Regions from separate parts of the Candidatus Symbiobacter mobilis CR genome, predicted to be linked through region 2. Evidence: predicted binding sites of a transcription regulator. Region 2 holds the regulator's gene; each other region holds the start of a gene.
What was found. Region 2 encodes HrcA, which represses chaperone genes, less so after heat shock. Its sites were predicted from a motif close to TTAGCACTCNNNNNNNNNGAGTGCTAA; they were not measured.
Positions count from the first base shown of each region.

Region 1: a site for HrcA is predicted at 1,337-1,363, ahead of CENROD_RS09610 (co-chaperone GroES). Genes of this name have one in related genera too.
Region 3: a site for HrcA is predicted at 1,384-1,410, ahead of rpoH (RNA polymerase sigma factor RpoH). Genes of this name have one in related genera too.

Region 1 covers NC_022576.1:2,346,724-2,349,998, reverse strand. Annotated here, with positions in the region: gene groL (chaperonin GroEL) at 1-848, opposite strand, end outside; gene CENROD_RS09610 (co-chaperone GroES) at 930-1,220, opposite strand; partial or broken gene fliS (flagellar export chaperone FliS) at 1,702-2,067, shown strand; gene CENROD_RS14385 (flagellar protein FliT) at 2,218-2,517, shown strand; gene CENROD_RS09600 (ferredoxin--NADP reductase) at 2,598-3,275, shown strand, end outside.
Region 2 covers NC_022576.1:1,178,114-1,181,388, forward strand. Annotated here, with positions in the region: gene CENROD_RS04880 (methyltransferase domain-containing protein) at 1-722, opposite strand, end outside; gene hrcA (heat-inducible transcriptional repressor HrcA) at 878-1,885, shown strand; gene CENROD_RS04890 (outer membrane lipoprotein) at 2,325-2,789, shown strand; gene CENROD_RS04895 (metal ABC transporter solute-binding protein, Zn/Mn family) at 2,804-3,275, opposite strand, start outside.
Region 3 covers NC_022576.1:341,435-344,709, forward strand. Annotated here, with positions in the region: gene CENROD_RS01295 (inositol monophosphatase family protein) at 1-461, shown strand, start outside; gene cysE (serine O-acetyltransferase) at 555-1,334, shown strand; gene rpoH (RNA polymerase sigma factor RpoH) at 1,470-2,390, shown strand; gene rfaE2 (D-glycero-beta-D-manno-heptose 1-phosphate adenylyltransferase) at 2,533-3,057, opposite strand; gene CENROD_RS01315 (HD-GYP domain-containing protein) at 3,149-3,275, shown strand, end outside.

The DNA of each region.
Region 1 (3,275 bases), 1.2 Mb from region 2:
TCACCAAAGCCGGGGGCCTTGACGGCGCAGACCTTCAGGATGCCACGGATCGTGTTGACCACGAGGGTGGCCAGCGCTTCGCCTTCGACATCTTCGGCAATGATGAGCAACGGACGCCCAGCCTTGGCGACTTGTTCCAGCGTGGGCAGCAGGTCGCGGATGTTGCTGATCTTCTTGTCGAAAAGCAGAACAAAGGGGTTTTCGAGGATGGCCGATTGCTTTTCGGCGTTGTTGATGAAGTAGGGCGAGAGGTAGCCACGATCGAACTGCATCCCTTCGACCACGTCCAACTCGCTTTCCAGCGACTTGCCGTCTTCGACAGTGATGACGCCTTCCTTGCCAACCTTATCCATCGCATCGGCAATGATCTTGCCGATGTCTTCGTCAGCATTGGCGGAGATAGCGCCGACTTGCGCGATTTCCTTCGAGGTGGTGATGGCTTTCGATGCCTTCTTCAGCTCAACCACCAAGGCTGCGACAGCCTTGTCGATCCCGCGCTTCAGATCCATCGGGTTCATCCCGGCGGCCACGTACTTCATGCCTTCGCGGACGATGGCTTGCGCAAGCACGGTCGCCGTCGTCGTGCCGTCACCAGCGACGTCGGAGGTCTTGGAAGCCACTTCCTTGACCATCTGCGCGCCCATGTTCTGGAGCTTGTCTTTAAGCTCAACTTCCTTGGCGACGGATACGCCGTCTTTGGTCACCGTGGGGGCGCCAAAGGACCGTTCGAGCACGACGTTGCGCCCTTTGGGGCCAAGCGTCACTTTGACCGCATTGGCCAGAATGTTGACGCCTTCGACCATGCGTGCGCGGGCTTCCCCGCCAAAAATTACTTCTTTTGCTGCCATGATGTTTCCTGAAATGGAGAGAAAAAAACGCCGTGCTGTACCAAACCGAAGCCGCTACGGCGAAAACAATACCAAGAGTGCTTACTTCTCGACGACTGCGAACAGATCGTCTTCTTTCATGACGAGAAGCTCGTCACCGTCGACCTTGACGGTCTGGCCGCTGTATTTGCCGAAGAGCACGCGGTCACCGACCTTCACGCTCATCGCGCCAAGCTCGCCTTTGTCGTTCTTCTTGCCCGGGCCTACGGCAAGGACTTCGCCTTGATCGGGCTTTTCAGCGGCGCTGTCGGGAATGACGATGCCCGAGGCCGTTTTGGTTTCGTTTTCGACACGTTTGACGATCACGCGGTCGTGCAAGGGACGAAGTTTCATGGAATCTCCTATGGTTGAAAGGGGTACTTACGATCACGCGGCAAGACCCAGGTGGGACATTTGGTGCCGTCGTGGACACGAAGAGAGCGACGCTGTACGAAATACGACGCGCCGTGTTAGCACTCATCTATCGCGAGTGCCAAAGTTGAGGGCCTGCGCACGCCTTTCAAGGGGGAGGGAGCAATTTTTTGCAGCCCGCCATCGCGACTTTCCCATTCCACACGCCGCAATACCCAATCGCATACCCAACCGCAATACCCAACCGATATCCCAATACGCCTCTTTTTCCAGAGTTCGAGCCACGGCAGGGGTAGTACAGTGCCACGTGCTGATTTCCGGGGGGAGATGCCAACCCCACATGATCCCAAAGCCCAGAAATAGCAGGGAAAAATGGATGTGATGCAACGATGGATCGAATCAAGAGGGGGGAATGGGACGCCGATAAGACCTTCATCCTTTCTCCAATTTCCAAAGGTGCTTTATGTACAAGACAACCGACACAGACAGGGCGGCCCATCCCGGTAGCCCCAGTGGGGGCAGCCCCACCAGAGACGACGACGATGTCGTGGGCCTGCTGTACGACGGGTTCCTGGATCGGCTCGACCAAGCACGGGTGGCCATCGAACGCGGGGATACCGCCGCGAAGATTCGACACATCGACATGTGCATCCAAATCCTTAGCGAGGGCCTGCAAACCAATGTCGATGCAACCGTGGGTGGCGATCTGGCCAAGAACCTGGACATCGTCTATGCCCATTGCATTTTCCGGCTGATCCAGGCGAATCTCAAAAATGACCCCGCCATCCTGCAAGAGGTACACGATCTCATTGAGCCGCTGGTAACGGCGTGGAAAGCCGTCCGCCCAGACAAACTGGCCCGCTCCGCCGTAGTGGGAATGGACGAAGACGAGATTGCCAAGCAGGCATTCCGGGAGTTTTGTGGTGCCCACGTCTCCGGCGCGGGTGTGTATGCCAAACTTGTTTCACAGGGGTATGACATGTCACAGCAATTGATCGACTATTACCGGGCCATTGAAGACAGCAGTCGGCAAATGCTCGAAGCCGCCAGAGCGCGGGATTGGGAGACCGTCACACGCCACGAGGGGGTGTGTGCGATCCTGATCGAACAACTGCGCGAACGTGCGCAGAACGAGACGCTGCTGCCTGACCAGCGCGCGGAAAAGACGCGGATCATGCAGCGCATCCTTTCCAACGACGCGCAGATTCGTTATCTGGCCGAACCGTGGATCAATGAGGCCGAGCCAGCCGAATCGCCGCCACCACGGTATCTGCATTGACCGCAGGTGCTGCCCGACAAGGGCCAAGGGGGGCTGTTCTAGACTTCCCCCCTTTTTTTTCGACCCCTGCAAGGCCCCGCATGAGCGCATACCTGAATGAAACCGTGTTGAGCGTCCACCACTGGACGGATCGTCTTTTCAGCTTCACCACGACCCGGGACGTCGCGCTGCGTTTTTCCAACGGCCACTTCACGATGATCGGGCTGCGCATGGATGGGAGCAAACCCCTGCTGCGCGCCTACAGCATCGTCAGCGCGAACTATGAGGATCACCTCGAATTCCTCAGCATCAAGGTGCCCGACGGTCCCTTGACCTCGCGCTTGCAGCATATTCAGGTGGGTGATCACATCGTCGTGGGCAAGAAACCCACGGGAACCTTGCTGATCGACTACCTATTGCCCGGCAAGAACCTGTACCTATTCGGCACGGGAACGGGGCTGGCGCCTTTCCTCAGCATCGTCCGCGACCCCGCAACCTACGAGAAATTCGAGACAGTCGTGCTCGTCCACGGGGTGCGGCAGGTGGCGGAACTGGCGTACCACGACTACCTGACGCTGGAGCTGCCCGACCATGAATTCCTCGGAGAGATGGTTTCCCAGCAGATGCGCTACTACCCCACGGTGACGCGGGAATCCTTCCGCAACCAGGGGCGCATCACCACGCTCATCGACAACGGCAAGCTCGCCAGTGATCTGCACCTGCCGCCCATCGACCCCGCCACCGACCGCGCCATGATCTGCGGCAGCCCGGACTTTCTG
Region 2 (3,275 bases):
CCGGGCATGGCTTCGAGTAGCGTGACGGGGTCGTGCGTATCCCACAAGGCCAAGCCATACGGCTCGAACACCTTGAAGTACACCCAGCTCAAGGCCCGCAGCAACCATGGCCCAGGGCGATGGAATTCCGCCAGGAAGAGCTTGCCCCCCGGCGCCAACACCCGAATGGCCTCTCGAACCACGTCCTCCTTATAGGCATGGGGCAGCTCGTGTAGCAGGAAAAACATGACGTTGGCACTGACCGAACCGTCTTGCAGCCGCATCGATACCGCGTTGTCACGCATCGGCTCGATGTACTCGCGATAGTCGGCCAGCTTGCGCATGGCGTGATCCAGCTCGTTCTGGATGATGTCGGCCACCAGCACCTTGGAAGCCCCAGCCTGCGCTGCAGCGCGCACGACACGGGGCATCACGTTGCCAAAAGCACAGGACGTGATCAATACCCGCCGACCATGCAAGTCAATGTGCTGCATCCCCTGCGTGATGATCGACACCAGTCTGCTGTACTGGAACAGCAAAATCGCCGCAATGATCGGCTGGCAATCGACCAACCGGATCAGCCGCATATCCGAGTACAGGGGGTACACATGCGCATCCTCGCCGCGCAACCGCCCCAACGCACCGCGAACCAGCAAGGCGCCCCGGGTCGCCGAGAAGAAAAACAGCCCCACAGCCGCCAAGGTTCCCAACAACAGCGCCACGCCGTACGACAACAGTGTCAACTTGCCTCTCCTATGCAATCCACAGCACCACTACCCGGACGTCGCCACCCTGCCGCACACGGCACGCACGCCCCGTGAAACCCCGGTAAACGGGAGCCTGGCAGTGTATCAATGGGGGGAATTCCGCGCAAAAACCCGCCTCCTACAATGCCTTGATGTTGGACGATCGCGCCAAGATGCTGCTCAAAGCGCTCGTCGAGCGCTATATCGCCGATGGACAGCCCGTGGGGTCGCGAACCCTATCGCGGGCAAGTGGGGTAGAGCTATCCCCCGCGACGATCCGCAATGTGATGTCGGATCTGGAAGAGCTGGGCCTCGTCGCCAGCCCCCACACCTCTGCTGGACGGATTCCCACCGCACGGGGGTACCGGCTCTTCGTCGACACGATGCTCACTGTGCAGCGCAATACGTTGGATGTGCCTTCGCAGCTCGCAGCAGATCAACCCCAAAAGGTCATGTCCCACGCTGCGCAGATGCTATCGAGCCTGTCGCATTTCGTCGGGGTCGTCGTCGTTCCCCGTCGGCCCTCGGTACTGCGGCACATCGAGTTTCTGCAGTTGTCCGAAAGGCGGTTGCTGGTCATCATCATCGGCCCGGATGGGGACGTGCATAACCAGGTCGTGCATACGGAAATCGATTACGGCCCGGCCCAACTGATCGAGGCAGCCCACTACCTCAACGCCCACTTCGCAGGGTTGACCCTGGAAGAGATGCGGGAACGGCTGGAACGAGAAATCGCTTCCCTGCGCGTGGAAATTGTCGGTCTGATGACCGCTGCGGTGCATGTCAGCGCAGATGTTTCCGCACAGACTGCGGATAACGTCATCATCTCCGGCGAAAAGAACCTGCTGTCCATCAGCGACTTCGCCAACGATATGAACCAGCTCCGGCAGGCTTTCGAGTTGTTCGAGCAGAAAGCCCAGCTCATCCGGCTGCTCGACGTCACAGGCCGTGCGCAAGGAGTGCGCATTTTCATCGGCGGGGAAAGCCAAGTCGTGCCCTACCAGGAACTGTCCATCGTCAGCGCACCCTACAAAGTCGACGGCCAGATCGTCGGCACCCTCGGCGTGGTAGGCCCCACGCGCATGGCCTACGACCGCATGATCGAGATCGTCGACATCACGGCCAAGCTCGTCAGCAACGCACTCAGCCATCCACGGTAATGCCTGCACGGTGGTATGTCCTGGTTTCCTACAATGCTTGGCTCTGCTGTGGCTTCTGAGCCGCAGTGGAGGCGGGCCTCTAGCTCATGCATGGTTAGAGCAGCGGACTCATAGATCGCGCAATTCGATTTGTGCCTTGCGCTCGGAAACGGCGCAAGGGATGGTGTCAAAGTCGGTGAAACCTGTACGCGCATTGCGCATGGCAACGCCGAGCCAAGCCCCGGAACAACCGTTCCGAGGAAGGTGTAGAGACTAGACGGCACCCACCTACAGCATTGCGCCATGGTGAAGGCATAGTCCAGGGAGTGGCGAAAGCCACGCAAACCGGAATCCGTTGGTGCGGGGTTCGACTCCCCGGGGGCCCACCAATCTGCATGGCATCCCGCCTTGCGCGGGTTGCAGTCATTCAGCGTACAGCAGCCGAAACAAGGAGATCGCAATGCAACGTACAACAGCCATAGGATACGCGCTGGCCGTAGCGCTCATGCTGGGGGCCTGTGCCACCAGCAGCCCCGACGTCATCTCGCGCGAGGATGCGCAGCGCATGTCCCAAATTCAGGACGGCGTCGTGGTATCCGTGCGGAACGTGGTCGTCGACGGAAGCCAAAGCGGTGTGGGCGCCGTCGTCGGCGGCATCACCGGCGCCGTTGCAGGCTACAGCGCCAGCGGCGTACAGCGCGAATCGCAAGTGCTGGGGATGCTTGCGGGCGTTGCAGGCGCCGCTGCGGGGAACGCCATTGAGCGCATGGCTACCCGTGAAGATGCCATCGAAATCATCGTGCGCCTCGGCAATGGGGAACAACGCGCAATCGTGCAAGCCAAGGGCAATGAAACCTTTGCTGCCGGGGAGCGCATCCGCGTCGTCACCAGCGGTGGCAAGGTGCGGGTGGCAAAGGCTCCGTAGATTTCGTAGCCGGACTACCGGGCCAATCCTTGCATCAGCAAATCCACGTTGTGGCGCATCATTCGCAAGTACGTGTCCCCTGCCGTTCCAGGCAGGGAGAGTGCGTCGGAATACAGGCTGCCCAACACCTTGGCCCCCGTCTCTGCAACGATCTGCCGCAATAGGGAAGAGTTGTCGAGGTTCTCCGTGAAGATGGCGCGGATCTGCTCTTTGCGAACCCGTTGAATGAGCTGGGCTACCGCCTTGGCGCTTGGTTCGGCATCGGTCAACACACCCTGCGGGGCCAGAAACGTGACCTGATAGCGATCGGCAAAATACCCAAAGGCATCGTGGGCCGTCAACACTTTGCGTTGTGCGACGGGTATCGTCCACAACCGATCCCGGATCCACGCATCCAAGGCGTGCAATTCCTTCTCATACGACTGTGCATTGCGCCGGTACTGCGCTGCACCAGCAGGATCGACCTTGGATAGTGCCTCGGCAATG
Region 3 (3,275 bases), 840 kb from region 2:
CGCTGGATCTGGCGTATGTCGCTGCCGGGTACACCGACGGATTTTTCGAGAAAGGGCTGCAATCCTGGGATGTTGCCGCTGGTTCGCTGTTGGTGCAGGAAGCCGGTGGTTTGGTGGGGAATTTTTCCGGAGATGCGGCATTCCTCGAACAACGGGAGTGTGTCGCGGCCAGCCCGCGCATTTATGCGCAAATGGTGGCCGTGCTGCGCTCGTACAGCGCTGTGGGCAAACAGCCTGTAGCGTCTGGGGAACCACGACCATCCATGGAAGCATCCTCCCTCGCACCCTTGCTGCCAGCATCCGTACCCACGGCTCCCTTGGCTACGGAAACCACCACTGCGGAAACCTTGCCTGCCGAATCCTCCTCGGCACAACCATCGTCTGCGGCACCGGCTGTGGAGCATGGGGTGCCGCAGCCTGGCATCGACACTCCGCCTGCCGTGCGGGATGCGCCCTGGTAGCCCAATCGGTGCAAGCCCCGGCCCTGGCACCTCTGCGTGGGAGCGTACAGGCAGGGCGAGGCAAGCCCTCGTATCCGGGAAGGATGGGAAGGCATGACTTGGTTCTCACAAATCCGCGCGGACGTTCGCTGCATTCTGGAGCGGGACCCCGCTGCGCGTAGCGCGTGGGAGGTGCTGACGTGCTATCCCGGACTGCATGCCGTCGTTTTGCATCGGCTGGCCCATGCATGCTGGGTACGCGGGTTGTGCTGGCTGGGGCGGTTCATCTCGCACTGCACGCGGTTTTTGACCGGGATCGAAATCCATCCTGGGGCGACCGTCGGGAATCGTGTGTTCTTCGACCATGCGATGGGGGTGGTCGTTGGGGAAACTGCGGTGATCGGCGACGACTGCACGATCTACCAGGGGGTAACGCTGGGCGGTACCTCGCTCTACAAGGGTACGAAACGGCACCCTACCTTGGGGCGGGGCGTCATCGTCGGAGCGGGTGCGCAGGTCCTTGGGGGGTTTGCGGTCGGGGACGGCGCCAAGATCGGTTCCAACGCCGTGGTGACGAAGCCGGTTCCAGCCGGGGCCACTGCGGTGGGCAACCCTGCGCGGATCATCTTGGCAGAGCAGGACGCGCGACGGGAGGAAGCAGCGGCCAAGATGGGCTTTTCCGCCTACGGGGTGACCAAGGGTGACGATCCCTGGGCACGCGCCATGCAGGGGCTCATCGACAACGCCTGTGGACATGAGCACCAGATTGCGATGCTCTGGAAAGCGGTGGAAGCCCTCCAAAGTCTGGCTGATCGGAACAGTTGCGTACCTAGCGATGCGACGTTGCAAGAGCACCAAGACATCGAGCGTCTGGGCCGGTTTCTTTCTGAATAACTGCTGCGTGATCTGTGCCTCTTGTCGTTTGTTCGATGCGGGCGCATTATTAGCACTCTACTCGACAGAGTGCTAATATCGACGGAGTTGTTATGGGGAGTACTTGGAGGTATTGCCATGTCTGATTGCCTAACCATGTCTAACACTGCCATTGCGCTGAAAAATCCGTGGTTTGTCGTCCCTGCGCTCGGCAATCTGGATGCGTATATTGCAGCGGTTCACCGCATTCCGATGTTGAGTCTGGAAGAAGAGCAAAGCCTGGCACGGCGGTTCCGGGAACATAACGATCTCGAAGCTGCGGGGAAGCTCGTGCTTTCGCACTTGCGGCTCGTGGTGTCTGTGGCGCGCCAGTACCTGGGGTATGGGCTACCCCATGCCGACTTGATCCAGGAAGGCAATGTCGGGCTGATGAAGGCAGTCAAGCGCTTCGACCCTGCACAGGGGGTGCGTCTCGTCAGCTACGCCTTGCATTGGATCAAGGCCGAAATTCATGACTACGTTCTGCGCAACTGGCGTATGGTGCGCGTGGCGACGACGAAAGCACAACGCAAGCTGTTCTTCAATCTGCGCTCGCTCAAGCAACGCCTCAAGGGGCAGGAGATGCAGGATGGCGGGGAGTTTCGGGACGCTCTCGACGAGCGGCAAATCGATGCCATGGCATCGGAATTGCAGGTAAAGCGGGAAGATGTCATCGAGATGGAAGCGCGCATGTCCGCCAGCGATGTCGTGCTGGAAAGCACGCCCACCACCGATGGGGACGAGCTGTCCGGGCCTATCGCCTATCTGCACGATCCGCAGCAGGAGCCGACGGCCATCCTCGAAGCACGCCAGCGCGATGCTCTTGCCGGGGGTGGGCTGCGCATGGCGCTCGATACCCTGGATCCCCGTAGCCGCCACATCGTCGAAGAGCGTTGGCTCCAATGCGACGACTCCGGTGCCGGGGGAATGACCCTGCACGAGTTGGCTCGTATCTACGGGGTCAGTGCAGAGCGTATCCGGCAGATCGAAGTCGCTGCGATGAAAAAGATGCGCATGGTGCTGGCGCGGTTCGTCTAACTGCCATGACTTTGTGAAGACTTCCTGGATCATGAAAGTCATGGCAGTGTCCCTCACCCCCCGCCCCTCTCCCGCTGGGCGAGGGGAGCGTCGAGAAGCCGCTTCGCGACTTTCACATTAAAGGGCTGTGCTGCCGACTGTGCTATCCCTGCGTGGCAGCACGGATGCGTTGCACCAGGGTGGTCGTCGAATAGCCGGTGACGAAGGGGACGGTCAGTGCCGTCCCACCCCAACTGCGTACCAGTGGGGTTTCCGGAAGGGTTTCGACATCGTAGTCTCCCCCCTTGACGTAGATTTCCGGTCGAACCAGTTCCAACAGGGCCAGCGGGGTGTCTTCGTCGAACCACGTCACCAGATCGGTGCTGGCTAGTGCTGCAATCACCTCGGCACGGTCGCGTTCCGCGTGCAGTGGGCGGTCTGCGCCCTTGCCCAGACGACGGACGGATGCATCCGTGTTGAGGGCCACGAGCAGACTTTGCCCTAGCGAGTGGGCCTGGGCAAGATATTGCACATGCCCCCGGTGCAGGATGTCGAAAACGCCGTTGGTGAATACCAGTGGGCGCGCAAGCCGTGGTAAGCGGATGGGCAAGGTATCCCGTGTGCAGAGTTTGTCCAGGTAATCGGGAGTGGTGGCTGGGGATGGGCAGAAAAAGGGGAGTTCACGCATGGTTATTCATGTGGGCGGTACGAATCCGGTCGTTTATGCTTCCCATGTTGCCGTCCGAATGTAGCGGGCTTACCCAGGGGGCGACATCAGCATGAGCATGACCCTGATTCCCATCGATATCGAGACGATCCGTCTCAACCACCCTTTGCCTTTTTCGCTGCGGACGAAGGACGGTGCATTGCTGGCCCCCAAGGGCTACATCATTGCGCGCCGCTCGG